DNA from 4 places in the Paenibacillus sp. FSL R5-0923 genome. Region 1 is predicted to be linked to each of the others. Evidence: riboswitches for the same ligand, from Rfam matches in the RefSeq annotation. Region 1 holds a riboswitch; each other region holds the start of a gene.
What was found. Region 1 has a riboswitch for cyclic di-GMP ahead of MKX35_RS12530 (thiamine pyrophosphate-binding protein). Riboswitches for the same ligand answer to the same signal wherever they lie in the genome.
Positions count from the first base shown of each region.

Region 2: it holds a riboswitch for cyclic di-GMP, as region 1 does, so the genes downstream of both, MKX35_RS01550 (anti-repressor SinI family protein) here and MKX35_RS12530 (thiamine pyrophosphate-binding protein) in region 1, are expected to answer to the same signal.
Region 3: it holds a riboswitch for cyclic di-GMP, as region 1 does, so the genes downstream of both, MKX35_RS00215 (transglutaminase-like domain-containing protein) here and MKX35_RS12530 (thiamine pyrophosphate-binding protein) in region 1, are expected to answer to the same signal.
Region 4: it holds a riboswitch for cyclic di-GMP, as region 1 does, so the genes downstream of both, MKX35_RS24040 (DUF6612 family protein) here and MKX35_RS12530 (thiamine pyrophosphate-binding protein) in region 1, are expected to answer to the same signal.

Region 1 covers NZ_JBBPAT010000001.1:2,826,059-2,834,217, reverse strand. The annotation lists gene MKX35_RS12540 (helix-turn-helix transcriptional regulator) at 1-381, shown strand, start outside; gene MKX35_RS12535 (methyl-accepting chemotaxis protein) at 504-1,754, shown strand; cyclic di-GMP riboswitch class I at 1,945-2,040, shown strand; gene MKX35_RS12530 (thiamine pyrophosphate-binding protein) at 2,159-3,802, shown strand; gene MKX35_RS12525 (carboxymuconolactone decarboxylase family protein) at 3,813-4,181, shown strand; gene MKX35_RS12520 (hypothetical protein) at 4,220-4,570, shown strand; gene MKX35_RS12515 (ketoacyl-ACP synthase III) at 4,622-5,614, shown strand; gene MKX35_RS12510 (DNA-binding protein) at 5,685-5,900, opposite strand; gene glpK (glycerol kinase GlpK) at 5,915-7,408, opposite strand; gene MKX35_RS12500 (ATP-binding protein) at 7,527-8,159, opposite strand, start outside.
Region 2 covers NZ_JBBPAT010000001.1:340,901-349,059, reverse strand. The annotation lists gene MKX35_RS01565 (hypothetical protein) at 1-955, shown strand, start outside; gene MKX35_RS01570 (RNA polymerase sigma factor) at 1-26, shown strand, start outside; gene odhB (2-oxoglutarate dehydrogenase complex dihydrolipoyllysine-residue succinyltransferase) at 1,229-2,503, opposite strand; gene MKX35_RS01555 (2-oxoglutarate dehydrogenase E1 component) at 2,556-5,423, opposite strand; cyclic di-GMP riboswitch class I at 5,895-5,979, shown strand; gene MKX35_RS01550 (anti-repressor SinI family protein) at 6,007-6,162, shown strand; gene MKX35_RS01545 (helix-turn-helix domain-containing protein) at 6,364-6,693, opposite strand; gene MKX35_RS01540 (TasA family protein) at 6,853-7,473, opposite strand; gene sipW (signal peptidase I SipW) at 7,565-8,152, opposite strand; gene MKX35_RS01530 (hypothetical protein) at 8,154-8,159, opposite strand, start outside.
Region 3 covers NZ_JBBPAT010000001.1:42,517-50,675, reverse strand. The annotation lists gene MKX35_RS00235 (phospholipid carrier-dependent glycosyltransferase) at 1-935, shown strand, start outside; gene MKX35_RS00230 (glycosyltransferase family 2 protein) at 1,036-2,016, shown strand; gene MKX35_RS00225 (GtrA family protein) at 2,006-2,410, shown strand; gene MKX35_RS00220 (class D sortase) at 2,444-3,094, shown strand; cyclic di-GMP riboswitch class I at 3,219-3,299, shown strand; cyclic di-GMP riboswitch class I at 3,408-3,488, shown strand; gene MKX35_RS00215 (transglutaminase-like domain-containing protein) at 3,502-4,311, shown strand; rRNA gene MKX35_RS00210 (16S ribosomal RNA) at 4,683-6,240, shown strand; rRNA gene MKX35_RS00205 (23S ribosomal RNA) at 6,453-8,159, shown strand, end outside.
Region 4 covers NZ_JBBPAT010000001.1:5,338,873-5,347,031, reverse strand. The annotation lists gene MKX35_RS24050 (DUF4179 domain-containing protein) at 1-1,092, opposite strand, end outside; gene MKX35_RS24045 (RNA polymerase sigma factor) at 1,076-1,594, opposite strand; cyclic di-GMP riboswitch class I at 1,799-1,890, shown strand; gene MKX35_RS24040 (DUF6612 family protein) at 2,008-2,856, shown strand; gene MKX35_RS24035 (NADH-dependent flavin oxidoreductase) at 2,969-4,132, shown strand; gene MKX35_RS24030 (CapA family protein) at 4,211-5,227, opposite strand; gene MKX35_RS24025 (FprA family A-type flavoprotein) at 5,497-6,735, shown strand; gene MKX35_RS24020 (NAD(P)/FAD-dependent oxidoreductase) at 6,752-7,966, shown strand; gene rd (rubredoxin) at 7,995-8,159, shown strand, end outside.

The DNA of each region.
Region 1 (8,159 bases):
ACCTTTCGTGTGTCCAGATTAGTTAACGTTGAGGAGACTCATGAGTGGTTTAAAAGACCTGATGACTTTGATTTAAAACAGTACTGGGAAGAGTCCACCACTGCCTTTAAAGCAGCACTGCCAAAGTATCAAGTAAAGCTAAGGGTTAGAACCTCTATCTTAAAAGAATTACAGCGAGAAAGATTCGTCTCTGTCCAATTGATAGAGCCAACTAGCAAAGCAGAGTGGGTAAACGTAGATGCCGAATTTAATACGATCGAGTCGGCCTGCCGGATAATCCTTTCTTTTAGTCCCTCGGTTATTGTACTTTCACCGCAAGAACTTTTAGAGATGGTAAAGTCTGCTATCGCAAAAATTTCCGCTATTTATGAGGATTTTTGACACGAAATCTAAAGAACTACTCCGAAAAGAAGATTTATGTCAGTTCTTACTATAGACCAATCACCTTTAAATCCCATATAATAACACCAATACATAATATTAATAAGGAGGACATTATACCAATGAACTGGATGCATAAACTTCCGTTAAAACAAAGAATTGTTGCCGGATGTTACCTCGTTGCCGCACTATTTGCTATTCCTGTTTTAGTTACTTTTATGATCTTAGGCAACATTATTTTGGGTATTGTTCTAATCGTAGTTCTTGCTGCTCTAACTTTCCCCGTGGCCCGCTTTATCGAGAGAACGCTTACATCTTCTTTTGATGACATCGCGAATGTATCTCATAGTATTTCAAAAGGGGATTTTACTAGTAGAGCCGATGAGAACGGGTCTATGGGGGACGTAAGTCGTTCCTTTAATACTATGATTGACAAGCTCAAGAAGATTTTGACAGAAGCATCACAAATCACTCGTCAAGTTATGGATGCAAGCCGTGGAATCGAAGATAAGAATCAGAATTTGAAAATTGTCATGGCACAGGTAGCCTCTTCGTCTAACGAGCTAGCTCTTGGTGCAAATGAAATATCTACGGATATCGCTGAAATGACAGAATCCATTAAAGATATTGAGAATAAAGTATCCAATTATACGAACTCAACGAAAGAAATGAACAGACGTTCAATACATACATTAGAACTAGTTGAACAAGGACGGCAGTCCGTTGATACTCAAGCTGAAGGCATGCGCAAAAACATCCAGGCTACTCAAAAAGTAGCTGATACTATCGAAGCCCTGTCTCATAATGCTCGCGGAATTACGATGATTACAAAAACCATCACAGAGATCGCTGAGCAGACCAACCTCTTATCGCTGAATGCCTCCATCGAAGCAGCACGCGCCGGAGAGCATGGTCGAGGATTTGCTGTAGTCGCACAGGAGGTTCGTAAACTTGCCGAAGAATCAACGGCTTCAACGAAGGAAGTCTTTGGCTTAGTTCGGAGCATCGAAACTGATATCAAACAAGCGATTGACAATATCGCTATCAACGAAGAAGTCGTACAGGTACAGAATGAGATGATCACTCAATCTGCTCATATCTTTGCTCAAATTGTGCAAAGTGTGCAGTATATTACCGAGCAAATCTCTTCCTTCTCTGCTGAAAGTGATCTGATGTTGGAAAGTGCCTTGAAAATCTCAAGTGCAATAGAGAATATCTCTGCAATCACACAGCAAACCGCTGCCGGCACCGAGGAAGTATCCGCCGCTATGAATGAACAAATTAATGCCCTGCAGTCCGTCGCTGAAGAAACTGAGAAAATGACACAGGCTGTGTTTAATCTACAGAAGACTATCCATATTTTCAAGTTTTAAGTCACTTGCAAATCATATAAACAAGTCCAAAAACTCCTCCTAAGTTTTGACTTAGGGGGAGTTTTTTTATATCTATTATTTCATAGGTTGGACAAGACTTTCGTCAAAATTCGAGTTAATTTGCGAAAATATATTGACAAAGGTACTCTAGGAATATATTGTAAAGGAAAATTCTTCTTATAAATTTTAAAATTAATATTGGCAAAATCTTCGAAAGAGGATGACGCAAAACCATGGATCTACAGCCTCATTTTTAATCAGAGGCCATGACTGCCAGGTTGCAGAAAACCAAGACGACTGAACAATTGTTCAGTCTCTATGGCGATTTATGCCACCAACCTGTGCCCTAATTCAGAGCACAGGTTTTCTAATGTTTGATTTTAAAATAACAATCAACTTGTGAGGTGTATTTTTTGAAGACAGTCGCAGATTACATGTCGGAAGCACTACGGAACCTAGGTGTTACCCATTCCTTTGGTATTATTGGGAAATCCATTTGTCCTATTGTTCTTAAAATGGTAGATTACGGTATTGAATTTATTCCTGGGAGACATGAGTCCAGTTCCGGCTTCGAAGCAGCCGGGTATGCGCTTAAAACTGGAAAACTAGGTGTAGCTTTTGGTACTTCAGGTCCTGGTGGAACAAACCTATTAACTGCAGCAGCACATGCTAAGGCTAACAACCTACCTGTCCTATTTATTACTGGCCATCAATCTATTAAAGAGCTTGGAATTCCCCAATGTCAGGACTCTACTTCTTTTCTAGCTGATTTAGCTGATATGTTTAGACCTGCCACCTTATATAGCAAGCTTATTGAACGTGGAGATCACTTTAACACAATCTTTAATCATGCCATATCCATTGCTTTGAGCGGTAATCGTGGTCCAGTTCACCTTTGTATTCCCTTTGATGTACAAACGGAATTGCTAGAGGAATGTAATATTGTAATCCCTGAACGCGAATCACTGGTTAGCCATGCTAATATCGACCGTGTACTTGATGCTATAAATAACTCTAAGAATCCAATAATTATCGCGGGTAAAGGCGTTAACCGCTCAGGAGCACATAGTGAGCTAATTCAATTAGCGGAAACATTTAATATTCCTGTAGTTACATCTCCAGGTGGTAAAGGGGCTATAGCTTGGGATCATCCACTCTATCACGGTCCAATTGGAGTAGGCGGTTGTACCCATGGGGATGACTTGCTGAATCAAAGTGATCTATTTATCGTTCTCGGGTCACGTTTAAGTGATATGACTATTTGTAATCTTAAAAGGGAAAATCATCCTGCAACATTAATTCAGTTTGATAGCGATCCGACTTTTGTCGGAAAAATATTGTTCTCTAATACGATTCCAGTGACTGGAGATCTACGGGACAATCTAGTTTACTATCTCAATAATATTGACACGAACAACATCACAAAACGCGAAGCACCGACAAATTCCGATTATACCGAAGAGCCTCCGATTTTACCAAACCTTTCACTTGCATCGGTCTTGAGTACGATGAGTGATTTGATTCCTTATAACAGCACAGTCTTTGTTGATGATGGAAGTCACGGTTTCCATGCTGCGAAATGGTACAAGGTTAAGAAACCGGGCAGTTTTGTTTTCGATGCTTACTTTGCTTGTATGGGTAATTCCATCGGAATGGCGATTGGTGCAAAGGTTGCTGCTCCAGAAGAAACGATCTTCTGCATTACAGGAGATGGCTGCTTTATGATGCTAGGCGCAGAGATTAACGCTGCTGTCTGCAAGGATATTCCTGTCATATTCATTGTTGTGAATAATAAACAGCTAGATATGGCTCTAAAAGGTATGGAAAAAACTACAGGACGTATTGACGGAACTATCTACGAAGTCCCTATGGATGCTGTGAAATTCGCAGAATCACTAGGCGCTACGGGTTACAAATGTGAGACAGCGGAGGAGTTCAAAACAGCCATCAAGGACGCTGTTGCCATCAACCGTGTTGCCGTCATTGAACTGTTAACAGACCGTGATGAGGTCCCTCCGACTGCTCACCGTACTTTGAACCTAAATTAGGAGGTCACTTATGAAAGACAATGTAAACAGTGGTCTGAACCACTTCACGAATCTCTCTGGAGACTACGGAGCTAAAGCACTGGCTCCGATTAAAGAACATTTCCCCGATTTGGCTGAATTTATTATGGGGAATGCCTACGGCGATATTTTTCAACGCAACACAATCGAAGCTGACTGGAAGGAAATCGCAGTTATCTCTGCCCTGATTTCGATGGGTCAGTTTGATCAATTGGGTGTTCATTATGTCATGGCTCTTCGTGTGGGAGTTACTGTAGAACAACTCAAAGGTATTCTATTACACTTAGTACCCGCTATAGGGGCACCTAGAATCATCACCGCTTTTAATATTCTTCTCGAAACGATTGAAGAAATAAAGTAACTATTTTCAGTAAAATTAAAATATCGGGAGATGTTAACGTGGGACAGTTTATTTTAAAGACAGACACTACTAAAAAAGTGATCAATATTGAGCTGGAAGGAACATTTTCTGAAGAAGATGGTCTGAAATCTATCCAAGCTTATCAACAAACTATTAATCCTATCACTCCAGCTGACTATGAATTACAAATCGACTGCAGAAAGCTAAACGTAACTGCTCCTGATGTTGTGCCTCTTTTGGAAGGTTGCTTCGTAATGTTTAAGAATGATGGATTTGTAAAAGTAAATCTAACCCTTGAGAATAACCCAATTCTTAAAATGCAGCTTGCTCGTCTGGGTCGTAAAGCAGGACTAGAAAACATCGAGATCATTTCCACCGTTACAGCTTAATTCTTCTTATAACTAAAAAAACTATAGAGTTTTTCAGGAGGATTCATTCATATGACCGGAATTCGTATTCAAGACATTGATATCTATCATCCTAGTAATAAAGTTGATAACGACTTTTTTATTAAGCATTTTGACGAAAAGGGTATTGATATCCGAGGTCTACTGACCACTTTAGGTCGTGATACGCGCTATAGCATTAAGAATGAGGAAGAAAATTCTCTTACGATGGCTTTTGAGGCTGCCAGTAATGTGTTGGATAAAAATGGTCTCACTGGCGCTGATATCGATCTTATTGCCTATGCAAGTCAAACTCCTGAATATATCTTTCCTACTAACTCTTTAATGATTCACCGTTTAATTAACGGCGCATCCCATACAATTTGTATAGATAGCAACGCTAACTGTGCAGGTATGACTGCTTCCGTAGAACAGGTGAGCCGTCAAATGCAAGCCAATCCTAGAATTAAACGTGCTTTGGTCATCGGATCCGATTATGTAGCACCTCATGCAGATAAGAATGATCCTGTCTATTATGCTAACTTCGGTGATGCAGCTGCGGCAGTCCTTCTTGTGCGCGATGATAATGCGGTAGGCTTCATTGATTCTGTCTATCAAACAGACACATGCGTTTACGGCAACTCCATGTTCCCGGCTGAAGGCTTGGCTAATCTGGGTAGAAAAGGCGTCGCGGCTGGAGAATTCAATGTGAAATTCATTCCATTTGATGATTCCATTTGCGTAGATGCTGCTTCTGAATCGATTCGCACGCTTCTATCTGATAACAACATAGCGCCTGAATCTATTAAAGCGGCCTGTTTCTCACAGCTTTCACTGCCTAATATCGTTGGTGTTTGTGAAAAAGTGGGTATTGATCGTGAGGTTGCGGTTTACATAGGTGATGAATTCGGATACACCTCAACCAGTAGCCCGTTTATCGCTCTACACAAAGCTATTACTACAGGAAAGATCGAACGCGGAGATAAAGTTCTGTTCTGGACAGTGGGCGCTGGATGGCAAAACGTAGCATTTGTTATTGAATATTAAGCGTTACAACCTAAAAAGCGGCAGGCCAAGGATTATCCTTAGCTTGCCGCTTTTTAGGTTGATCTGTTCTTTAGGACTCGCTGGCAAAGGATAACCCCTTTTCAGTGAGCGCACGCCGTAGTACATCAATCCCTTTTGGTCCCATCCCATGGAGCTGCAGAAGCTCTGACTCAGTGAGCATACTGATTTGGTGAATCTGTGTATACCCAGCACCATGAAGTGCTCGAAGTGCAGGCTTAGATAGTCCACTCGGTAGATCAGATTCTGTTCCATTAAACATAGACATATGCATCTCCCTGATCACTGATATCTTTCATGTTTTTCCCAGCCCATGGTACGCGCTACAGCGTCTTTCCAGGCGTTGTAACGTCTTTCACGCTCTTCTATACCCATTACAGGTGAAAAGACCCTCTCAGCTTTGTTAAAGCTTTCTAGCTGCTCTCTTGTCCAGACTCCTGAGGTTAATCCAGCCAGAAGTGCTGCTCCCAGCGCAGTCGTCTCCGCATATGTAGTTCGAGTAACTTCACTACCGAGGATATCAGACTGGAACTGCATCAGCAAATCATTACGAACCGCTCCACCATCTACACGAAGTCCGGTCAATGGCATGCCTGCATCTTTTTCCATCGCCCCAATTACATCTCTAGACTGAAATGCTAATGCCTCTAACGTTGCTCTTACCAAATGCCCCGAGGTGGTTCCTCTAGTTAGACCGAAAACTGCTCCACGTGCATACATATCCCAATAAGGGGCACCTAGTCCAGTAAAAGCAGGTACGACGACAACCCCTTCACTGTCCTCTACTTCCCGTGCTTTGTCTTCCGAGCCTGCCGGCTCCGTTATGAGTCCTAACCCCTCCTGAAGCCATTGTACAGCCGCTCCAGCTACAAACACACTGCCCTCGAGTGCATAATAGAGTTCATCCCCCATTCCCCAAGCTACAGTAGTCAACAACCCATGACTGGAGACTACAGCTTCTGTACCTGTATTCATCAGAATAAAGCATCCAGTTCCATATGTGTTTTTGGCACTGCCAGGTTCAAGACAAGTATGTCCAAACAAAGCAGCTTGTTGATCCCCCAATACAGAGTGAATAGGTATTTCTGTCCCGAACCACTGCGCGTCTGCTGCTCCAAATTCACTACCGGACATCCTCACTTCTGGCAGGATGGAGCGTGGTACACGAAGCTCCTCCATTAGCTCTTCGTCCCAGCAGCGCTCATGAAGATTATATAGCATCGTACGCGATGCATTAGTTACATCAGTAGCATGTACAGCCCCGCCAGTAAGCTTCCAGATTAGCCAGCTGTCTACTGTCCCAGCTAGTAGCTCGCCATTATTCGCCCGCTCTCGTGCGCCGTCTACATGATCCAGAATCCAGGAGAATTTTGTTGCAGAAAAATAAGCATCCACAACGAGTCCCGTCTTGCTAGCAATGAGTCCCTCTAACCCCTTACTCTTGATCTCTTCACACAGCTCTGCAGTACGTCTGTCCTGCCACACAATCGCAGGATAAATCGGCTTGCCTGTTGCTCTATCCCAGATCAGGGCCGTTTCCCTCTGATTTGTAATTCCAATGGAATATATTTCCTGATTCGTTATCCCGCCCTGAGTAATCGCATCTCTTGCAGCTGCAAGCTGTGACGCCCAGATTTGCTCTGGGTCATGCTCCACCCAGCCAGGGTGTGGGAAAGATTGTTCAACCTCATATTGCCCTTGTGAGACGATTCTAGCGTCCTCATCGAACACTATGGCTCGTGAACTAGTAGTCCCTTGGTCTAAAGATAAAATCATTTGATGGCCTCCCAAGCATAAACAATGAGATATGTTCCACGATGAACAAGATTAATGTGTTTGTTTCAACAAAAAGCACCTCTGCTGTCAGAGGCGCTATCACACATTGTGTTTGGAATTACTGTTTTTCGACAGGAAGTCTCAGGGTAAAGGTTGTACTTTCGCCCAACTTACTGGAAGCTGAAATGGTTCCGTGATGCGACTCAACAATATTTTTAACAATCGCAAGCCCGAGTCCCGTTCCACCTGATTCTCCCCGTACACGTGCCTTATCGGCTTTGTAGAAACGATCAAATATATAAGGCAGATCTTCCTGCGGAATGCCGACGCCTTCATCCTGAATTTTAATTTCAAAATAGCGACGCCCTTCTAAGACACAAGTTCCTGTATGAACTGTGATCTTCTTGCCACCCTGCGTATGACGAAAAGCATTATCGAGCAAATTGGTTAAGACCTGCTCAAGCTTATCTTCATCCGCTGCCTTAAGAACAAGGACATCGCTCTCTTTATTTAGCTGCAGATGAATATCACGCTCTTTCGCACGTACGGAAAATTTACGATACACTCGTTCCAGCAGTTCGTTCACATCTACTTCTGCCTTCAGCATATCCGTATGTCCAGCTTCCATTCGCGCAAGGTCGAGCAGATCCTTTACAAGACGTCCCATACGGAGCGATTCATCATGAATGACCTGAATCAGTTCACTGCTTTCCTCTGGTGAAGAAGCCATGCCGTCAAGTAAAGCCTCACT
Region 2 (8,159 bases), 2.5 Mb from region 1:
AATCAGCGATGAATACCAAAATATAATTTATGCCTCAGCCGGGAATGAACTTCTGGGTGAGATCGATGTAGAAGAGAAGGTTATGGGACATATCCGTGGCATATCAGATCGAAAGCGATCATTCTCGCTCTCGCTGAAGACGATGAATAAAACAACGGCAGTTGCCAGTATGTTAGCTTTGTTCCTGATGATCTCAGTGACAGCGTATGCTGCATCGGAATATATACAGATCCGCAATAGTGAAGGCGTAGTAAAGGTTCAGCATGTTGCGCCGAATGAATCTGCAGGAGTAGCTTCCTATGATAAGTATGCACAGAAAGTAGATGCTTTCGCTAAACCGGGAGAATTGATCGCCTATCTTGTGAACAATAATGCAGGCGCAGCAGGCTTGGCAACAGAATTGTCTTTTAAGTATAAAGAGCAGCGGATAGGCGAATATTCTGATTTTTTGAAGGAAATCAAGCGGACAGGGGCGCCGATGCTTCCTGCATTGGCAGCAGGGTATGCTTTTGAATATGGGGTTATAAACCCTAATCATCCGACTACGGATGCGGAGAAGAACAGTTCTCTATATCAGGAGACGTTACAAGATCTTACTGCCCAAGCAAACAAAGATAAGGGAAGTAGTAATTTATTTATGAAGGCTATACCTTGGTCGGAACCAGGCTGGATCAGTGCAATTTATTCGAAGAATAATGCTTTTATAGGTATCTCTGCCACGATCATGCATGGCGGGAAAGTGTTCGTGGAGCAAGAACCTGAGAATCAAGCGGATAAGATTATAGTGGCTGGCACAGAAGTGATCTATAACAAAGTAGTGAAGGAAGAGGTAAGCTACGATTATCTGAATTGGTATAACGAGAAGCAGGATGCGTATTATACACTCAGCAGCTACGGAGATAAGATTTTGAGTAAGGAGCAATTTCTGCAGTTGGCTAGGGAGCTGTTGAAGTAGATTCTTGTAGTTTTGTAGTTACATGCGCTAAGTTAGTTGTACTATATACAATTAAAGTTAACTAATACCTTTATATAAGCCCTGTAGTTGTATTTAATACAGCTATTACTGGTTAGATTAGTGGAAATAAACGTTTTTACGGATTTTAGTTGTAGAGAATGCAATTAAGGAAGAGGATATGGGAGAGTTGATTCAGATATAAAAGAAGGTATCCCTAATGCGAAGCTTTAGGGATACCTTCTTTATATTCTTAAGTCGAAAGATCGATCAGGGTTAGCCTTCCAGCAGCAGTGCTTCTGGATCTTCCAGCAATTCCTTCACTTTGACAAGGAAGCTAACCGCTTCAGAGCCGTCAACGATCCGGTGATCGTAGGAAAGGGCGATATACATCATTGGACGGTTAACGGTTCTTTCTTCATCCAGTGCAATTGGACGCAATTGAATCTTATGCATCCCTAGAATACCTACTTGAGGGGTATTCAGAATCGGGGTGGATAATAGTGAACCGAATACACCGCCGTTGGTGATAGTGAACGTACCGCCTTGAAGCTCGGAGAGACTAAGTGTATTAGCGCGTGCCTTGGAAGCGAGTTCGCCAATCTGACGTTCGATTTCCGGGAAGCTGAGGCGATCTGCGTCACGGACAACCGGAACCACCAGACCTTCCTTAGCTGCAACGGCAATACCGATATCGTAGAATTTCTTAACGACCAGATCTTCACCGTCAATTTCTGCGTTCAGCAGAGGGTAGGTCTTCAGCGCACCGATCACGGCTTTGGTGAAGAAGGACATGAAGCCTAGTCCTACTTCATGCTTCTCTTTAAAAGCATCCTTGCGGCGCTTGCGGATGTCGAGGATCGCTGTCATGTCCACCTCGTTGAAGGTGGTCAGCATGGCTGCGGTCTGCTGCGCTTCTACCAAGCGGCTGGCAATCGTGAGCCGTCTGCGCGACATGCGCTTGCGCTCCACGTTCTTGCCATCCTCCGGCGCGGCTTTGCTCGCTGCCGGCTTCGCTGGCTCCGGCTTGGCTTGTGCCGCCGGAGCTACCGGTGCAGCGGCCTGTGGCGCTGCTGCACCATGACCCGACACATCGGCCTGACCAATCCGGCCGATAGGATCACGGGCGCTAACATCGCCGAGGTCGATGCCGCGCTCCCGTGCCAGCTTGCGTGCGCCCGGCGATGCCAGTGCAGCGGGGCTTTCGCCACCCGCTACAGCGACTTCGGGCGCTGCTACAGGTGCGGCTGCTGCGCTGCCGCTTGCCGGTGCCGCTTCAGGCGCTTTGCTCTCAGCGGCCTGCGGTGTACTGCCGCTAGCGGCTCCAATGATGCCGATGGCTTCGCCAACGGCTACGTTCTCGCCCGCTTGACGTAGGATGGAGGAGATGACACCCTCTACCTCCGCACTAATTTCCAAATTCACTTTATCCGTCTCTAACTCAGCAAGCACATCACCTTGACCTACCGTGTCGCCTTCTTTAACCAGCCATTTGTAGATGGTTCCTTCGGATATAGATTCTCCCAGATCGGGTACTAAGATTTCTGACACAGGCCGTTACCTCCCCAAACATAATGGTTTACGCTATTGTGATACCGTCCTCTTAAGAGGACGGTACAGCTGTTTGTACTTGTGAATTTGCTTTTAGGGCCTCTGAAACAATTCTACGCTGTTCAAAGCTATGAACATCTGCATAACCACTCGCAGGACTGGAACGTTCAGGACGTCCGATATATCTCACGCTAGTGTTTTGCGGTGCGATGGCCCGTAACCGAGGTTCGGTATAACTCCATCCGCCCATATTCTTCGGCTCTTCTTGCACCCAGACAATTTCCTGAAGGGATGTGAAGGAGCTTAAGTGAGCACTCAGTTCATGTTCTGGGAACGGATAGAGTTGCTCTAAGCGCAGTACATGTAGCCATGACCAATCTTTGTCTGAAGCAGCTTCTAGCTCTGTTTGGATGTCGATAGCTACTTTACCGCTGCAGACTACTAGACGTTTGACCTCACCTGGCTTCTGGCCTAGCAGAGGCTCAGCTAACACAGGCTGGAATTGTCCGGAAGCGAGCTCAGTTCCGGCAGATGTGCTGCGCGGATTACGAATGAGACTCTTCGGCGTCATAATCACCAGTGGTTTAGCGTCTTCCTGTCCACATAAAGCAGCTTGGCGCCGCAAGACATGGAAATATTGAGAAGCAGTGGTCAAGTTAGCAACGGTCCAGTTCTCTTCCGCGGATAACTGTAGGAAGCGTTCCAATCTACCACTGGAATGCTCGGGTCCCTGTCCCTCGTAGCCATGCGGTAACATGACGACGAGATTGCTGCGCTGCGTCCATTTCGCACGTCCAGCGGCAATGAACTGATCAAATATAACCTGACCTGCATTGGCGAAGTCGCCATATTGTGCTTCCCAGATGACGAAGGTTTCTGGTGCGAACACATTATAACCATACTCAAAGCCTAGCACAGAAGCTTCAGATAGCGGACTGTTATATACGCCAAAGGAAGCGCGAGAATTACTTAGCTGATGAAGCGGAGAGAATAATTCTCCTGTCTTGCTGTCGTGCAGCACCAGATGGCGGTGTGCGAAGGTGCCACGCTGTGCATCCTGACCGCTAAGTCGAATTGGCGTTCCATCCTTCAGGATGGTTGCGAAGGCGAGGGACTCAGCGAGTGCCCAGTCGACCTTTTCACCCTCATTCAGTGCGTCCTTGCGACGCTGCAGAATTCGCTCCAGTTTCGGATAGACTTGGAATCCATCAGGTACGCTCAGTAGCTCACGATTAATCTCTTGCAGACTGGAGATCGGTACGGCTGTAGTGCCTGCCGCTGAGCGATCTGTATGAAGAGGAATGAAGGCCTTTGGTTCTTTTTTCTTGTGATTGCCTTCCTTCATACTATCGTACGCACGTTGCAATACGCCTTCTGTTTCAACGTGCATCTTTTGTACATCTTCAGCTGTAAGAATTTTTTCACGCTGTAGCCGCTCCGCATACACCTTGTAAACGGTTGGATGATTGCGTACCTTACCGTACACGATAGGTTGTGTAGTTTCAGGATCATCCATTTCGTTATGTCCATGACGACGATAGCCGATGAGATCAATAACGAAATCCTTTTTGAATTGATTGCGATATGCACTAGCTAAACGAACGGCTGATATACAGGCCTCAGGATCATCAGCATTGACATGGATAATTGGAATTTCATATCCTTTGGCGATGTCACTCGCATAATGCGTTGAACGGGAGTCTTCGCTTTCTGTCGTAAAGCCGATCCGGTTATTAACAATGATATGGATCGTCCCGCCATTCTGATAACCTTGAAGTTTGCCAATATTAAGTGTTTCTGCAACAATCCCTTCACCTGGAAAAGCAGCATCGCCATGCATCAGTACCGCCATAGCTTTACTGGTATCAATCTTCGGCAATCCGGCTGTGCTCCGATCTTCTTGAGCAGCACGAGTGAAGCCTTCCACGACAGGATTGACGAATTCCAAGTGACTTGGGTTATTCGCTAGTGTTATTCTTGTGCGTACGGTTTCTCCTTCACGGACAGCGCGATCTGCACCCAGATGGTATTTCACATCACCCGTCCAGCCATAGTTAATGCCTGTAGAGCCTTCGGAAGGGAAAAGCTCCTTGTTCGGAGAATGATGAAACTCTGAAAATATAATGTCATAAGGTTTGCCCAAAATATGTGCAAGAACGTTGAGGCGACCACGATGCGCCATGCCCATCAGAATATGCTCTGCGCCGTCATGCGCAGCAGCGCGTACGATTTCATCCAGCATCGGTACGAGAGCGTCATTGCCTTCCAAGCTGAACCGCTTCTGACCCACAAAGGTTTTGTGGAGGAAGGTTTCGAATTGCTCTACTTGGATCAGGCGGTTTAGCAGCTCTTTACGTTCTGCATTATTTAAAGGCGCTGGTGAGCTTGTGGATTCTGCCTGTCTGTTCAACCATTTCAGTTCTTGTTCTTCATGCACATGCCCGAATTCATAGGCGATTGTCTTGGTGTAAGCCTGACGCATACGCTGAACTGCATCCCATCCGGTATGCACATCATTCGGCGCATTCTCCCAAATGAGCGTGGCAGGTAGTGCGAGCAGATCCTCACGAGTCAGCTCATAGGTTTCGAGTTCAAGATATTTAGCCATGGGATTGTGATCGCGCTCAAGCGGATCAATATCAGCGGCCATATGGCCATATATACGAATATTAGCGATTAGCTTGGAAGCTCTTACTGCCTTTCTAAGCCATTCGGTGTCTCCCGAAATGCGAGGCTGTGGAGCCGGTTCGCTATCCGGTGTTAGGGGTGGGGGACCCGAATTTGTAAAAAGCTCGCGATAATTATTCTCTACGGTGGAAGGATCTTTCACAAACTGTTCATATCTTTCTTGAATGTAGCCTAAATTGGGTCCGTAATACTTACTCCAAATGGATTCGTTATAGGGCTCTTTGGCTGCCATGAATACATCCTCCTTAACGGATGAACTCCATACGTGACATTTTGTGTCAACGCTTACTGGAGCTGTGATGATTGCGGTTTCATTTCTCATCTTATTGTGCTACTTTCCACACGTGTAATCAATTCATTCTTTCGTCCAATACGTTCGCAAAATGGTATGGGTTAGCTTGTTCTAATGAAAAGAACGCTGTTTCTCCTCATTACCCATTCCTAAGGCCCACTAAAATGATTCTAATATCCTTATTTTTAACTAATAGGGAAGGAAGTATCATTATATTGGCTTAATTAATTTTATGAATGGGACGAGTATCGTGTTAATAGGACAAGATATCGCACAAAATCGCTTCTATTTTTTGTTTTTTAATGGAAAAACTAATCAGAAATCGACACACTTTTCCACTTTAGTATAGTATAATGTTATTGCAGTTAGCGATTTTCATATATTTCAAAGTAGATCCTTTCGTGTAAAGGGTCCAGTAAAAGGTAAACCTGCCGAAAGGCAGGGGCACAAAGTCGCGGGTCTAAGGTAGAAATACTATGACAGCCGGATTGCCTGGGGACGTAAAATCTTAGGAGGAGATTTTTTGGACAAGTCCAACCAGGGAAGCAACAGAGAACAGCAGTTCATTGATCTAGACGTTGAGTGGGTACATTTATTATTAGCAGCTAAGAAGGCTGGCATAAAGGCAGATGAAATTCGTCGCTTCTTTCATGAGAAGACTGTGCAAGCCGTGCAGTAATACATTCAGAGCATTAGATATCAAAAGAGCACAGCGATAACTCGCTGTGCTCTTTTTCTTTATATAAGAATCTATAAGTTTCAGACTTGGTCCTTATATTCTGCTAGAATTCAAACGCCTTTGCGGTCCATGTTAGGAGGGCGAAGGCGCTTATGTTTAATAGTATGAGTAGAAGAGGATCTTATCAGGTCAGGTGGAATATTAATCCTTCTGATCAAGGCGCCATTTCTGGTAGTCCAGAAACTCCTTGAATTCGCGTTTGCTTATGCCTGAGGCCATAGCTTCCTGCACCAATCGGAACCATTCCGAATCTAAAGGTGACTCCTCAGCATCATTAGGTTCTCCATAGAGCAAAGCGTGGATGGATACCTGAAGCGCATCGGCGATCTTTTCGATAAACTGAATTGAAGGATTGGATTGGATGTTTCTCTCCACATTGCTAAGATACGACTTAGCAACATCCGCTCTGTCCGCAAGCTCAGATAGGGACAATCCCTTTTCTAGGCGGAGATGCTGGATACGTTGGCCCATATTTTGTGGCACTATACTGACGCCCCTCCGTAATTTTTGTTATTAGTATAACAAATATCAATAAATTCGACAAAGTTTATTGTAAAGAGAAGAGCAGCATCTACTTATCCGCTTTCCGGAATAAGAATCTGCTGCTCTTCGAATGGAAGACTTATTAGATTATTTAGCGGATCCAGCAGTTTGCTTACCTACGAAATCCCAAGTCAGAGTTAATGAATCTTTTTGGAAGTAGTTTTGCTCTTGGCCGTTATCAACAAATTCGAATTGAACGGTGAAGCTATCATTTGTGCCGGCCTTAATTCCAGATGCTTCGCTAGTACCCCAGATTGCATCAAGTCCAGTATTTTTTACGAGATCCGGTGTCTGAGTCTTCAAATCGGCTAGGGTAGTTTCCCAAACTACTTTCTCTTCACTACCAGGTAAGATGCCGCTTTTATCTTTATTCACCAGGAATTTAACTTTGATGGATTTTGCCAAATCGTTAGCGCCGTTGTTACCACCTACATCATTAATAGAGGTAGCTGTTTTGAGGAGGATCGAACCGATATCAAGTGTACCGTCATTTTTTAGTTTGAAGTCTCTTTTGATCGTATCGCCTGGCTTCAGATCCTTCAAATCAACGATAACAGAAGGATCAGAGTTCAAATCCAGTGTACCTGCTGCGAATGTAGCGGTGCTTTGTGCAGTGTCGCTAAAGTAAGCGAAAGTTCCTCCACCAATCAATGATAAACCCAGTGCTGCAGATGCTACGCCAAGACCCAATGTTTTTTTGATACCCATAATTAAAATTCCTCCTCGGTTTTTGTGGTTTTTTTATAAAAGTTATATATTGTAACTTCCGGTTCGTAAGCGGAAGCGGACAATCAACGGATTACTGTATTTCAGTTGGAGGTGGAGAGGTGGGAAGTATAGCAGCATTTTTCTTTTCGAGTGCAGCTACAGCCTTCCATGATGAATACAGGGCATAGAGCAGGAGCATCAAGCCTGGTACGATCATGAGCACAACACTTCCAGCTTTGGAAACTGCGAAATTCATAGCGTAACCTACATAAGGTACGGTGACCCCGGTATACTCAGCTACAACATTCGTGGAACTGGTAGGGTTCATATCAGGTGCATCATTGTTATCACCTTTCGTGCGATACATGGCTTCACCGGTAGCGTTATTCATTGTTGCTTCTACAACACGGTGAGTAATGAGCAGGTTTTCTTCATTTCTAAAGGTGATCACATCGCCTTTTTTGAAGCGATTCATATCTCCTCCGGGTTTTAAAGCGACAATCGATCCGGTTTGAATCCCTGGTTCCATCGAACCTGAGAGTACCGATTTGATCTGGTATCCGAAGAAGGCAGGTTCACCGCCGGAGGCCTTTGATAAAACTACGGCTACCACCAGCAGAATGAATATCACAAGCATGATGCTCGATAATGTATTGTTGATCATTTTTTTAATCCGCATATTATTC
Region 3 (8,159 bases), 2.8 Mb from region 1:
TTTATTTCATGCAGCGATATTACACTATGAATTTCTTCAGTCAGCCCTTAAGAAAAACGCTAATTCCGTTATTCTGGTCCGGTTTATTCTTCGGAATTGGTGTCGCCTCCAAGTGGATTGTACTGTACGGAGGAGCTGGGCTGGCCATTATGCTAGCTATCTCGCTCTTCGAGCGCTACAGAGAATACCAAGCATCGGGACGTTTGCTCGCGGAAGGCAAGATCAAAGACAAGCAACTGCTAGGTACCTGTGGCGAAGCTGTAAATTCGTTCTGGAAAAATACCATTATTACGCTAGCTAGTTGTGTTGCATTCTTCGTAATCATACCGGTCATTATTTATAGTTTATCTTTTGTTCCGGGTTTATCTGCATCCGCAGAGGGCTTTACTATAAAAGGCTTGATTGATTCCCAAAAGAACATGTACAACTATCACAGTCAGCTTGTAGCTACACATCCTTTTGCTTCCTCCTGGTGGCAATGGCCGTTTATGAAGAGACCTGTCTGGTTCTTCAGTGGCAGTGAGGGATTGCCGCAAGGTCAGGTCAGCAGTATAGTGACTATGGGGAATCCGCTTATCTGGTGGACGGGGATTTTCGCAATGCTGGCAACACTGTGGATTACACTGAAACGCAAAGATAAGACCCTTTATATGATATGGATCGCCTTTTTCTCACAATATGTTCCGTGGATGCTTGTCCCAAGGGAAACCTTTATCTACCATTATTTTGCTATGGTGCCTTTTATGATTCTTGGTATTGTATATATAATGAAGTTGCTAGATAGCAAATATCCTGAGGCTCGTTATGTTAGTTATGTCTATGTGGCTGTTGCTTTACTGCTCTTTGTCGCGTTCTACCCTGTCCTGTCAGGGATGCAGGTAAGCGGAGATTATGTGAAGAATATGCTGCGTTGGTTCCCATCTTGGGTTTTCTAAGATTTTTTTAAAATATCTATAACAATAAGTTTATGCTTACAGCGTTATTATGAAGTACAGAAAGATGTAACGCTCCATAAAGCTTTTAGGAGGAATAAAGGTGAAAGCCAGATATAGTGTAATTGTACCCATGTTCAATGAGGAGCAAGTAATTAGCGTTACTTACGAACGTTTGAAAAAAGTAATGGACGAATGCGGCGATACTTATGAGCTAGTCTTCGTTAATGACGGAAGTCGTGATCGTTCGGCCCAGATGATTCGGGAGATCAGTGATCGGGATGAATGCGTCAAGCTAATTGATTTCTCGCGTAATTTCGGACATCAGGTAGCGATTACAGCTGGCATGGACTATGCCGAAGGTCAAGCGGTTGTTGTTATTGACGCTGACCTTCAAGATCCACCGGAGGTCATTTTGCAAATGATCGAGAAGTGGAAAGAGGGCTATGACGTTGTGTATGCGAAGCGGCTGAAGCGCCGTGGAGAAACGATGTTCAAAAAGGTAACGGCCAAGATCTTTTATCGATTGCTCAGCAGCATGACAAGTGTAGACATTCCCACGGACACAGGTGATTTTCGTCTTATTGATCGTAAGGTATGTGATGTCTTGCGAGGTCTCAAGGAAAAAAATCGGTATGTCAGAGGTTTAGTGAGCTGGGTCGGCTTCAAGCAGACGATGGTGGAATATGAGCGGGAAGAACGATTTGCAGGAGAAACTAAGTATCCTCTTAAGAAAATGATTCGTTTTGCGCTGGATGGGATCACTTCCTTTTCGCATAAACCACTTAAGATTGCTACGTATGTCGGATTCTTTCTTTCCTTCTCCAGTTTTCTCTATTTATTCTTCGTATTGTTTCAAAGAATCTTTTTCACCTCATGGACGGTTCCAGGTTGGGCTTCCATTGTAGGGGTCAATTTGCTCTTTAACGGTATCGTTCTGATGCTGCTAGGTGTAATCGGTGAGTATATTGGACGGATTTATGACGAGTCTAAGGATAGACCGTTGTATATTGTCAGTGAGACTATAGGATATCGTAACGAAGAAGAAGTGGATCGCCGGAAGGATTACAAAGATGTCAGATAAGAACTTTCGGACTGCTTTCATACAGTTTCTCAAATTTAATGCTGTAGGTTTGGTAAATACCCTCATTGATTTCGTAATCTTCACATTACTGAACTCATTTGGGATGGTATATGCGTTGGCACAGGTGATTTCTTATAGTGCAGGGACAGCGAACAGCTTTATTTTGAATAAAAAAGTAACCTTCAAGGATCGTGATCGTGGCAATAAAGAGGGTTTTGATAAGACGCAGTTGCTGAAGTTTATCGTACTGAATCTGGTAGTACTCGGAATATCGCTGTTGCTAATGCATCTGTTGACTGACAAACTAGGCATTCAAGTGTTGATCTCTAAGGTATTAGTAACGTTTGTGACGGTGATCATTAACTTCTTCGGAAGTCGTAAATGGGTATTCTAAAGTTCAGTAGAACAATCTACGGAGGTGAAAATCATGCGTAAATTCTCGTATGTGCTCATACTGGCGGGGATCCTTATCATGCTCTATCCAAAAGCTAACGAATGGTATAACGACTGGCAGCAGGATAAGCTATTAGAATCGGCTGAACTGAGCACCAGTGAAAGTACTCCACCACCTGATCTGAAGAGCAGATATGCCGAGGTCACTCAGCTACTAGCGGAGGAATCAGCTCTAGATGCACAAGCACAGCCGCAAGAAACAGAAAAGCCGGAACCGGAAATTGAAGTGGGTGGCAAAGTTATCGCATTAATTGAGATCGATAAGATCGATCTGAAGCTGCCTGTATTAGAAGGGGCTACTAAAGCGAATATGAAGCATGCCGCGGCCCATATGAAAGAAACAACTCCAATAGGAGAAATAGGGAACGCCGCAATAGCTGCACATAGAGCTAGAACTACGGGCAGATTGTTTAACAGGCTGAATGAGGTTGTGATTGGGGATACGATTACGGTAAAGACTAGCGATCAGACTTATAATTACGAGGTTTATGATATTTCTGTTGTACTTCCTAGTGATGTGTCTGTTCTAGACGGGAATAACAAAGATAAAATTCTTACTCTAATTACGTGTGACCCACTAGTAGATCCTACACATCGTTTGATTGTTCATGCCAAGCTTTCCTAATCGTTGACGAGAAATAACAAGAGAATTCAAATACAGAGAAATAACTATAAAATAATAGTAAATCTAGCAATTTTGTTCTTGTTTACGAGGATAAATATGGTAGTATAAGACTATAAAAGCTAAACACGATAAACGGCAAACCTATCGAAAGGTAGGGACGCAAAGCTAAAGGGCCTTCCCGTAAGGATGGCAGCCAGTTACCGAATGAAGAGGCTTTTTTTGTTTTTATAAAATATATAAGAATCTTAGATTCATATTTCTACTTGGACTGATTCTGTTAATTTGTCTAGTGAAATTAGAACAGATAGAGCTTATACGATAACGGCAAACCTATCGAAAGGTAGGGACGCAAAGCTAAAGGGCCTTCCCGAAAGGATGGCAGCCAGCTACCGAAAGGGGTTTTATCCGTGAAAAAGGTTTATTTTATGATGGTGGCGCTGTTCGTACTGATTACTGCGGTTCCGGTAAGCACAGCTCAAGCCGCAAGTGTAGATGCAAGCTGGTTGATTACATCGAAAGTGGCTCAAGGTGTTATTGGAATTAACTATGATATTCCGAAAGATAAAAGAATCAAACTCATGATCACTAAAGACAACAGCAGCTATACATATAACTTATATGCTTCTGGACAAGCTGAGGACTTCCCTTTACAACAAGGTAATGGTACTTATAAGGTTTCTGTTCTTGAGAACACAACCGGCAATAAATACAAAGCGTTATATTCCGAAGTAGTAGACGTAACCATGAGTGACTCGAATTCCGTATATTTGGGCTCCGTACAGAATGTGAAATGGAGTTCTTCTGATAAAGCGATCCTTAAGGCCAAAGAGCTTACAAAAGGCAAAACAACAGATGAAGAGAAAGTTAAGGCAATCTATAACTATGTAGTTGCTAATGTACAATACGATTATTCTCTTGCTAATAACGTAACAACAGATTACATTCCGAACATTAACAACACTTTGAATACTAAAAAAGGAATCTGCTATGACTATGCTTCTCTTTTTGCCGCAATGCTGCGTAGTGTAGATGTGCCTGCTAAATTGGTGATGGGGAATACTAGCTACGTTACGCAATACCATGCATGGAATGAAGTGTTGATGGATGGGAAATGGGTTACTATTGATACAACGGTAGATGCATCGTCAGCGAAGAGTAAGAAGAATACGGATTTTATTAAGGCTTCAAGTAAGTATACTGCAGCAAAATACTATTAATTTGCATCGCTAGATTCATAACTCTATTAAATAAACAACCAGCTTAATTATTAAGCTAGTTGTTTATTTTTCTATTAGGGGTTGCTTTTCTATGAATAGATAGGTTATTATAGTTAAGCGTTGTTAGACAGCGTACAGGCAATGTTTGAGAGAGTTATATAAACGGCTTTCGAAAAATAAAGCTTGCATTACTGAGAACAACATGATATATTATAAGAGTTGCTGCTGAGACATTAAACGGCGCCAACGAGAACTTGATCTTTGAAAACTGAACAACGAGTGAGTAGGAAATCACGAAAGTGAAATCCAAAATTAGAGAATTAATTTTCTCGTCAGATGTTTCAAAATGAGCATATCGCTCTTTTCAATACTAATTGGAGAGTTTGATCCTGGCTCAGGACGAACGCTGGCGGCGTGCCTAATACATGCAAGTCGAGCGGAGTTATTTTGAAAGCTTGCTTTCAAAATGACTTAGCGGCGGACGGGTGAGTAACACGTAGGCAACCTGCCCCTTAGACTGGGATAACTACCGGAAACGGTAGCTAATACCGGATAATTTCTTTTTTCTCCTGAAGAAAGAATGAAAGACGGAGCAATCTGTCACTGAGGGATGGGCCTGCGGCGCATTAGCTAGTTGGTGGGGTAACGGCCCACCAAGGCGACGATGCGTAGCCGACCTGAGAGGGTGAACGGCCACACTGGGACTGAGACACGGCCCAGACTCCTACGGGAGGCAGCAGTAGGGAATCTTCCGCAATGGACGAAAGTCTGACGGAGCAACGCCGCGTGAGTGATGAAGGTTTTCGGATCGTAAAGCTCTGTTGCCAGGGAAGAACGTCCGGTAGAGTAACTGCTATCGGAGTGACGGTACCTGAGAAGAAAGCCCCGGCTAACTACGTGCCAGCAGCCGCGGTAATACGTAGGGGGCAAGCGTTGTCCGGAATTATTGGGCGTAAAGCGCGCGCAGGCGGTCATTTAAGTCTGGTGTTTAAACCTTGGGCTCAACCTGAGGTCGCACTGGAAACTGGGTGACTTGAGTACAGAAGAGGAAAGTGGAATTCCACGTGTAGCGGTGAAATGCGTAGATATGTGGAGGAACACCAGTGGCGAAGGCGACTTTCTGGGCTGTAACTGACGCTGAGGCGCGAAAGCGTGGGGAGCAAACAGGATTAGATACCCTGGTAGTCCACGCCGTAAACGATGAGTGCTAGGTGTTAGGGGTTTCGATACCCTTGGTGCCGAAGTTAACACAGTAAGCACTCCGCCTGGGGAGTACGGTCGCAAGACTGAAACTCAAAGGAATTGACGGGGACCCGCACAAGCAGTGGAGTATGTGGTTTAATTCGAAGCAACGCGAAGAACCTTACCAGGTCTTGACATCCCTCTGAATCCACTAGAGATAGTGGCGGCCTTCGGGACAGAGGAGACAGGTGGTGCATGGTTGTCGTCAGCTCGTGTCGTGAGATGTTGGGTTAAGTCCCGCAACGAGCGCAACCCTTAACTTTAGTTGCCAGCAGGTAAGGCTGGGCACTCTAGAGTGACTGCCGGTGACAAACCGGAGGAAGGTGGGGATGACGTCAAATCATCATGCCCCTTATGACCTGGGCTACACACGTACTACAATGGCCGGTACAACGGGAAGCGAAGCCGCGAGGTGAAGCCAATCCCATCAAAGCCGGTCTCAGTTCGGATTGCAGGCTGCAACTCGCCTGCATGAAGTCGGAATTGCTAGTAATCGCGGATCAGCATGCCGCGGTGAATACGTTCCCGGGTCTTGTACACACCGCCCGTCACACCACGAGAGTTTACAACACCCGAAGTCGGTGGGGTAACCCGCAAGGGAGCCAGCCGCCGAAGGTGGGGTAGATGATTGGGGTGAAGTCGTAACAAGGTAGCCGTATCGGAAGGTGCGGCTGGATCACCTCCTTTCTATGGAGAATCGTCTTCTGCAATGAAGACATTCAAATCGGAAGCTAAGCTTCCACAACTCACTCGTTGCTCAGTTTTGAGAGTTTAAGCTCTCAGTAAGACTTGATCCTTGAAAACTGGATACCGAAACGAATTTGCGTTTTAGAACATCTTTTAGCAACTTGTGCAAACAAGTAAATGTTATTAGTGAGATTTTTTTTAGGAAAAATCAAGGTTAAGCTAATAAGAGCACACGGAGGATGCCTAGGCGCCAGGAGCCGACGAAGGACGTGGCGAACAACGAAACTGCCTCGGGGAGCTGTAAGCAAGCTTTGATCCGGGGGTGTCCGAATGGGGAAACCCAGCTGTGGTAATTCGCAGTTACTCATCTCTGAACACATAGGAGATGTAGAGGCAGACCAGGGGAACTGAAACATCTAAGTACCCTGAGGAAGAGAAAACAATAGTGATTCCGTCAGTAGCGGCGAGCGAACGCGGAACAGCCTAAACCTAAGAGCTTGCTCTTAGGGGTTGTGGGACGTCTCACATGGAGTTACAAAGGAATATGGTAGGTGAAGAGGTCTGGAAAGGCCCGCGATAGAGGTAAAAGCCCTGTAGCCTAAACTGTGTTCTCTCCGAGACGGATCCCGAGTAGTGCGGGGCACGTGAAACCCCGTATGAATCCAGCAGGACCATCTGCTAAGGCTAAATACTACCTGGCGACCGATAGTGAAACAGTACCGTGAGGGAAAGGTGAAAAGCACCCCGGAAGGGGAGTGAAATAGAACCTGAAACCGTGTGCTTACAAAAAGTCAGAGCCCTATTAATGGGTGATGGCGTGCCTTTTGTAGAATGAACCGGCGAGTTACGTTTAACATGCAAGGTTAAGTCGAGAAGACGGAGCCGCAGCGAAAGCGAGTCTGAATAGGGCGATTTAGTATGTGGACGTAGACCCGAAACCGTGTGATCTACCCCTGTCCAGGGTGAAGGTGCGGTAACACGCACTGGAGGCCCGAACCCACGCATGTTGAAAAATGCGGGGATGAGGTGGGGGTAGCGGAGAAATTCCAATCGAACTCGGAGATAGCTGGTTCTCCCCGAAATAGCTTTAGGGCTAGCCTCGGTATAAGAGTAGTGGAGGTAGAGCACTGATTGGGTGCGGGGTCCGCAAGGATTACCAAGCTCAGTCAAACTCCGAATGCCATATACTTATTGCCGGGAGTCAGACAGTGAGTGCTAAGATCCATTGTCAAAAGGGAAACAGCCCAGACCATCAGCTAAGGTCCCCAAGTGTGTGTTAAGTGGGAAAGGATGTGGAGTTGCACAGACAACCAGGATGTTGGCTTAGAAGCAGCCACCATTGAAAGAGTGCGTAATAGCTCACTGGTCGAGTGACTCTGCGCCGAAAATGTAACGGGGCTAAACACACCACCGAAGCTATGGCTAGATACGTATGTATCTGGGGTAGGGGAGCGTTGTATGTGGGTTGAAGGTGTACCGTAAGGAGCGCTGGACAGCATACAAGTGAGAATGCCGGTATGAGTAACGAAAAGATCAGTGAGAATCTGATCCGCCGAAAGCCCAAGGTTTCCTGAGGAAGGCTCGTCCGCTCAGGGTAAGTCGGGACCTAAGGCGAGGCCGAAAGGCGTAGTCGAAGGACAACAGTTTGAAATTACTGTACCACCGTAATCCGCTATGAGCGATGGGGTGACGCAGGAGGGTAGTGACGCGGACTGATGGATATGTCCGTCTAAGCAGTGAGGCTGATGTGTAGGCAAATCCGCACATCATTAAGGCTGGGCTGTGATGGGGAGCGAAAATTACAGTAGCGAAGGTCATGATCTCACACTGCCAAGAAAAGCCTCTAGCCAGGAGAAGGTGCCCGTACCGCAAACCGACACAGGTAGGCGAGAAGAGAATTCTAAGGCGCGCGGAAGAAC
Region 4 (8,159 bases), 2.5 Mb from region 1:
GACAATTCCTTTTTTAAGCGAATCATTTTCATCTATTAGAATTTGGATATCCAAAGGGGTAACCACTAGCTGATCTAAGGTTATACCGGTCTTTTCTTGAAATTCAGGACTGTTATACAGTTTCTTAGTGTAAATCGCCTCACTTGCTTTTTGTCCATCTGCTTTAAAATCGAACTTCCATGTACCTGAAATACGTTTCGCTTCTTCAATGTAACTAAAATGAAGACTAGCTTCCTTCCAATCTGATTCAGTTATATTGAAAACCTGTTCAATAAATAAATCCGATCCTTCGTTAGGCATGATGGTTGGAATTGCCTCATTCTCTTGACCTGCAGTACTAACTACCAAATGTGGGTTACCCCGTCCTAAGTCAGATGGTGATGCAGCGACTTTGTAACGGATAATGGTTTGATTGGAAACATGTCGAACGGATTCGATTTGAATGCTTGGATATTGCTTAACTCCAGTATCGATTGTATCCCCTGCTTGATGATTAGATTGTAAGGGAATATTCTGATTACGGTAAAAAATGAGATTCCGTGCTTCAAACTTGTAGTCCTTTTTATCATCCTTTAATGTATCAGGTGTCTCATATACTCCAATGAGTTTCTGGCTTTCAGGATCGTATTCTAAATAACCGTATACCTTTGCCTTGGCACCGGATTCACTAGTCATGGTGTTTTCCTCTGTAGCAAATCCAGTATATTGGGATAGATCAGATTTAGTATCAAGTGATAACAGCATTTTCATTTTTTCTCCGTCAGTTACAACACCGTTCAAATTCATTGTTACTCCTGAACTGGAAGCTTGAAGATTATACTGTTGACCGATGCCGTTATTTAATGCATTGCTCACACTTCGCCCACCAATTTTATCCCAATTAATCGTCATACTAGCGAATACAGGAATGGCGACAAGTAAGAGGCAAGAGAAGACGATGCTGATAGGAACAACCTTTTTATTAGGCCTAGGAGTATTCTGGGAGGCATGCAGATTTCTTTGACGTTTATATGCTTCTTGTTCAATGGTAGTCCACATCAAATCATAATCCGGTCGGGGAATATGTCTATCTTTTTCAATATACAGATTCATTACTACTCAGCTCCTTTAGTTGAGTTCCACCCATTCTATTTAGTATTTTAAGTCCCTTGTTCAGTCTGGATTTTACAGTTCCTTCGGGTATGCTCATAACTTTAGAGATCTCGGGTACAGTCAATTCGTTTATAAAACGAAGGACTACTACCATTCTGATTTTGTCGGGAAGCTGACTGTATAACCCTTGTAATTCTTTTTTAGTTTCCTGTCGATCCAACCGTTTTTCTACAGGGTTTGATTCCTCAGACCTGGATAGTAAATAATTACGTACTTCTTTCATCCACCCCGTCTTACGCCTTTTAATCACACTGTGGCACTCATTCGAAGCAATTCGTAAAATCCAAGATTTCAAGTTTCTTACCTTAGACTTATCCGCTAAGATAACCTTTACAAATACCTCTTGGCAAATATCCTCTGCATCTGCCTGATTTTTCATTAAGTAGTAACAAAAATAATATACTTGTTCTTTATAGAGCTCGAAAATTTCTCGGTCACACATTTTGCTGCACCCCCTGTCTTTGCTGTTCTCATTAATAAGACTTATAAGCGTATGTAATCGTTCATTTTTCATTTTGAGTGAAGTATTTCTTCTGAGCATCATAGCGAATTTGAATGGAAGATAAGTCGTTTACAGGTAATTATAACCATGATAAAATTAGCGGTGGGACATGCGTCCGTAAGCTAATTAAAACTAATTGAATGTCCGCGTTAAAGGTAAAATCATCGAAAGATGATGACACAAAGCCATGGGTCTAAAGCCTTTCTACAGAAGGAAATGATCGCCAGGCCGCCATAGGGATGTCTTATGAAGCATAAAGGATAGCTCTAAGAATATGTAGTCTATTTTGAGCTCTTTTATTATTTCGATCTATACGGCGTTACATTATCGCAAGGGGCTGAAAGGGGAAGTACATGAAAAGTTTTTTCAAAACAATAGGCACTAGTTTGGCAGTAGGTGCTTTATTGCTGTCCGGAACGATCGGATGGATGTCTAATCCAGGAGTAGTGTCAGCAGCTACCACAACAGCAGTAACCGCGGATCAAATGATTAGCAAAGTAACGGCGGCCTCTAAAGCAATAAAGAATTTTCACTTAGATGTGATCAAAAAACAGGATATTCAGAGCGGTGGGGTACGTATCAGCAACACTAACACACTGAAGCTGGATATTAATCGACTGCCGAATTTTGCTGCAGCTGGCACCGTTGATAGTAGTCTTTTAGAAACATCGTACAGTCTATATGCCAATGACAAGGAGTTTTACTATCTTGTAGACGGAAGTGAACTGATCGATGAATCTGAAGATGAAGGTTACGACGATGACGGTGAGCCAATCGATCCTGATGCGCAGTATTGGATTGGACTGGAGAAGATGGAGTGGGATTCTTTTTATTCTAAAGGTCAATACGATCCTGTTTCCATGCTTGATTCGGTAAAAAATTATAAAAAATCTATGAAAGTCAGCACTGCCGGTGCTCAGACCGTCCTGCAGTTCACGGTAACCGATCCGACAGCAGCTAAGGGAATAATCAAACTCTATGACCAGGAGAACCTCTGGGATGGTGAGACTGTTCAACCTAAAAGCGTAACTTGGAAATTATTCGTCAATACTAAGACCTGGCAAACGGAAAAGCTGACAGTCGATCTGAGTTATGTACTGGTAAGTGATGGAGCCAAAGATACATACACCACGAAAATCGAAGCTAAATATTCCAAAAATAATAAAGGTGCAGCCATTGTAAAACCGGCCGAACTAGAATAATAAGGACGATTCATAACGAGCGAAAAGCGCTGTTCAGCGGAACAGCGCTTTTTGTTGTATTCAACAGCAGTTCTTTATTAGTTGACAAGAATAAATCATTGCTGTAATTTATATGTATGCGCATGTATATAATAATTTATCTAAATATAATTTAATGAAAGTTGGGAAAAAGATGATAGCACTAGACACAGCATTAACTTTTCGCAGAGGGCTGACATTAAAAAACCGAGTGGTTATGGCTCCAATGACCACACGAATGAGCTTTTATGACGGTGTAGTAACACAAGATGAATTGAAATACTATTCGCTAAGAACGGGCGAAGTAGGTGCGGTCATCACTGCGGCAGCAAATGTACAAGAGGGTGGAAAAGGATGGGAAGGTGAACTTAGTGTTTCCTCCGATGAATTTATTCCTAGCCTTAGCCGATTAGCATCTACTATTAAACGAAATGGAACAAAAGCTATTTTACAGCTATTCCATGCAGGAAGAATGACAGATTCAAAAATATTGCGTGGCGTACAACCCGTTTCCTCCAGCGCCATTGCTGCCGAACGTCCGAATGCAGAAATTCCAAGAGCATTAACAGAAGATGAAATTTTCGGTGTGATCGAGGATTTTAAAAAAGCGACTCAACGTGCTATTCAAGCTGGATTTGACGGGGTAGAAATTCATGGAGCAAACACATATTTAATCCAACAATTCTTCTCTCCACACTCCAACCGTCGTGAAGATCAATGGGGCGGAAGCTTAGAGAAAAGATTTAATTTCATTAACCAATTAGTGGATGCAGTTATTGCTGTCGTTGACAATTCAAAGATTAAGGATTTTATTGTCGGGTATCGTTTTTCTCCAGAAGAATATGAAGAGCCTGGAATTAAAATCACCGATACCTTTTATCTCATTGATAAATTAGCTGATAAAAGGCTGGATTATCTGCATATTTCATTAGGGGACTTCAAGAAAGTATCTGCATCAGAAGATTTTAAAGAAAAATCAATCCTGCAATATGTGCATGAGAAAATCAATGGCCGTATACCTTTAATTGGGGTAGGAGATATCCGTACCAAACAGGACGCAGAGGACACGTTGACAAATGCTGAATTAGTAGCAGTAGGACGGTCTCTTATCATTGATCCTCATTGGACAAGTAAAGTACTGGAGGGTAAAGAAGATCTCATCAGAAGAGTACTTGCTGATCAAGATAGAGAAGAACTTGTAGTAGAGAATGGTATTCTAGAATTCCTTAAATTAATGATGCCTGATCGTTTACGCTAAACCCAAACACAGTTTTGAGGTCTAAATCTATAACGTTCCGCGGTAAATTCCGCGGAACGTTATTTTTCTGTAACGACTCTATTCCCTCTTTAAGATTGACGTCGTATGCTTCAACATTCGATTCATGAGATTTCGCCATTCTGTTCTTATGTCGGTGTCGCTTCTCTTTAATGCGTCGCGGATGGGGATGATCTCTGTAACTTTCCTACCGCTTTTTATTCTTCGATCTACGCAAGTCGGGATGTAACCTACGTTATTTATACTTGTGTGTCCTCTTTCATCCTTCTTTATTTTAAGCGTAAGAATGATACCGCTTTGTGTATAAGGAATATTCATTAGTTTAGTCGAAACAAAATTTCCCAATGAGTAAATAACAAATTGTTTTTTTCCCCGAAGCGCTAACGGTTGAAGAACATGTGGGTGAGAACCCAGTATGATGTCAGCTCCATTTTTAAAGAAGAGATTGACCAGCTCTTTTTGCCTCTTGTTTGGAGTGTAACGATATTCGCTTCCAAAATGCAGATAAAGCAAGACTAGATCGACTTTCTTTTTTAAATCTCGAATCTCCCGAATGATCTTGGGCGTAGATATCCGGTTAACCAGCCATGGCTTACTCACTGGTACCGGAATTCGGTTGGTTCCTGCTGTGTAGGAGAGGATGCCGATCGTAATTCCTTTGACGTTTTTAATAAGCGTTCTCTTGGATTCTTCTAATGATTTAGCTGTTCCCGTGTGGTCGATTCGATTACGGTCCAGAACTCGTAACGTCCGAACCAGACCCGGGGCACCATAATCCATGCAATGATTGTTGGCCGTTACTAATACGTCGAATCCGGCTTCCTTAAGTGCAGGGGCCAGTTCGTCTGGACATTTGAATATCGGACCGCCTGATCGTGGGCTTTTCCGGCATTCGGGGCCACTTCCAGCAAAGGTGGTTTCGAGATTGCCAATCGTCAAATCAGCCTGTTTCAGATAAGGAGCTACTTTTGCAAACAGGGGGCTGAACGAATAGGTTCCATCAGGCTGTTTAGCATCCGAAATAATATAACGTTTGACCATTAGATCTCCCACAGCAGCTATTTGTATTTCAGTCATGGATATCCACCTTTTTATTATTTTCATTAGGATATGGCATAAAGTTGTTATGGGTTATTCTTTCTTTAAGGCGAAGTGCAAACATTTGTGTGGCTTTTTATTTAAAATGTGACCCAACGCATAATCACTTTATTTAGATCGTCTAAATTAAAGGTATTCATTTTTTTCAAACTTTTATAATTTGATTCAAATCCTCTTTTTTGTTTGGCAGCCATAATAAAATATGGTTGTTGATAAACATTATCAATCAAACATTGGAGGTTATAGAAATGAGTACACAATTCAAGAAAATCGCCGAGGATATTTACTGGATAGGCAAAATTGATAACCGTCATGTTCCTTTTCATCGCCTGATTCTAGAAAAAGGAACTACCTATAATTCCTACTTATTAAAAACAGGTAAGCCGACTGTCATTGATACCGTAGATATGGAATTCGGACGTGAATATGCCGAGTGCCTGGGTGAAATGATTGATCTTCTAGATATTCATTACATTGTCATTAACCATACAGAGCCTGATCACTCTGGTGGACTGGCAGCTCTCGCTGCCAAGGCTGCAAATGCCACGATCGTATGCACCGAGATTGCTGTTCCAGAATTGCAGGAAATGTACAAGCTTCATAGCCGGAACTTCCTGGTGGTGAAAGATGGAGACAAGCTGGATATTGGTGGGAAAACGCTGCTGTTTAAAGAAACACCGTATCTCCATACCGCAGAAACGATGATCACCTATTGTATCGAAGATCAAATCTTATTTCCTTGTGATATTTTTAGCACGCATGTTGCGGTGGAGAATCTATTCAGCGATGAAGCCGGGTTTGATATTACGGAAGATTTCCAGGGCTATTACGCAGCAATTATTCATCCTCACAGAAGATATGTAAGAACACTGTTAGAGGCTGTTAAGGATCTTGAGATCCGGATGATCGCTCCTTCCCATGGGTTTGTGATTCGGAAGGACATACGTAAATATATCGGGATGTACGCCACGTTGAGCCGTGAAACGACGCAAGGAAAAAAGGCAACCATCGTATATACCACCATCAAAAACAGTACCAAGAAGATGGCCAAAATCTTACAGGATTGCTTGCAGGAAAATAATATAGAGACAGAGGTCTGGGATGCAGATAAAAGTAGTGCCACCGATATTCTGAACAGTATAACGTCAGCTGACGCGGTCTTTATTGGCAGCTCCACTAAATACGCGGACATGATTGGGAACCTGGAGAACATTCTGAAAGAATTGCACAATATGAATCTGGAAGGTAAACTTGCTGCAGCCTTTGGCTCCTACGGCTGGAGTGGTGAAGCCATTGAAGTCATTCAGGATTATCTGAATGGAACAAATATGACGGTGCAAAGCACATCTGAGGTTATTAAATCCACGGGGATGACACATGTAGAGTTCCCTGTACGAATCAGATTTTCCCCGAAAGAGCCTGAGAAAGTTCAAAAAATTAAAAATGCGGCTGAATTTGTTTCGGATTTGCTGCTGAGTTCATTTTAGGGAGGAGGAACATAGGATGACAAAACATTACGTTATAGTTGGCGGCGGAGTAGCCGCCGTCCATGCCGCCAAAGCCATCCGTGATCAAGACGCAGAATCGGAAATTTCGATCCTCGGGGAGGAAAGTCAACTGCCCTATAACCGGATTAAGCTGACCAAAGGGCTGTTTACCGACCTGCACAGTGAGAAGGTGCTGATTAAAAAGGAAAAATGGTACCGCGATAATCGTATATCCGTAAAAACCTCGACCCGAATCAGTTCTGTCCACCCGGACCGGCAAATTGTTGTGACAGAAGATGGGCAAAGTGTTTCTTATCATAAGCTTTTATTGTGTATGGGAGCGAAGAATCGTACACTCTCCCTTGAGGGCTTCGGCCTGAACAATGTCCATACCCTCCGGGATATGAACGACGCGGACAGATTGAAAGAAAACCTGCAGGATGGCAGCCATGTAGCCGTAATTGGTGGTGGAGTGCAGGGAATCGAAACCGCTTGGGCGCTGCATGAAGCAGGATATCAGGTAACGGTGATCGAAGCTTTTCACCGGTTGATGGGCAGACAGCTTGATGAGAAATCCTCACAGCTCCTTAAAGAGAACCTTGAACAAGCAGGTGTGAAGGTTATTCTTCAAGCAGATGTGGCGTCTATTACAGGATCAGAGTTTGTTACCGGAATTACGCTGGATGACAAATCTCATTTTTCCTGTGACCATGTAGTCTACTCCATTGGTATTGTACCTAATACGGAACTGCTAAATGGCTCGAGTATTCAAGTCCGGCAGGGCATTATCGTAAATGAACAAATGCAAACAAATGATCCGCATGTGTACGCTGCCGGAGATGTTGCTGAAATTAACGGGCATGTGGAAGGACTGTGGGGCGGAGCGATGGAGCAGGGCCGGATTGCCGGCAGTAATATGGTCGCCAATCTGACTGCGTATCGTAGAGCTGTTCCGGTTACATTGTTTAACGCTTTTGGAGTCTCTTTATTTTCGATAGGCAACGTTGATGAGCGGTATTGCTATACGGTGGTGAACGGAGAAGAAAATGGGGCGTATACGCGTATCTTTGTGAAAGATAACACAATAATCGGTGCGATATCCTGGCAAGGTGCAGCTGCTTCTCTGGCGTATAAAACCGCTGTGGAGCAAGGCATCCCCCTTACGGGGATTGATGTTAACGGGAGTAGCATCGTGGAAATTATGGCTGAAGTACAATCCAGATTGAACTAAACTACTAACTTTATAGGAGATGACAATGATGAAAAAATATATCTGTCTACCATGTGGCTATATCTATGATCCGGCAGTAGGCGATCCTGATGAGGATGTTGTTGCAGGCACTGCATTTGAAGACTTGCCTGAAGATTGGGTTTGTCCTGTATGTGGTGAAGATACAAGCCATTTTGCGCCGGTTGAAGAGAAA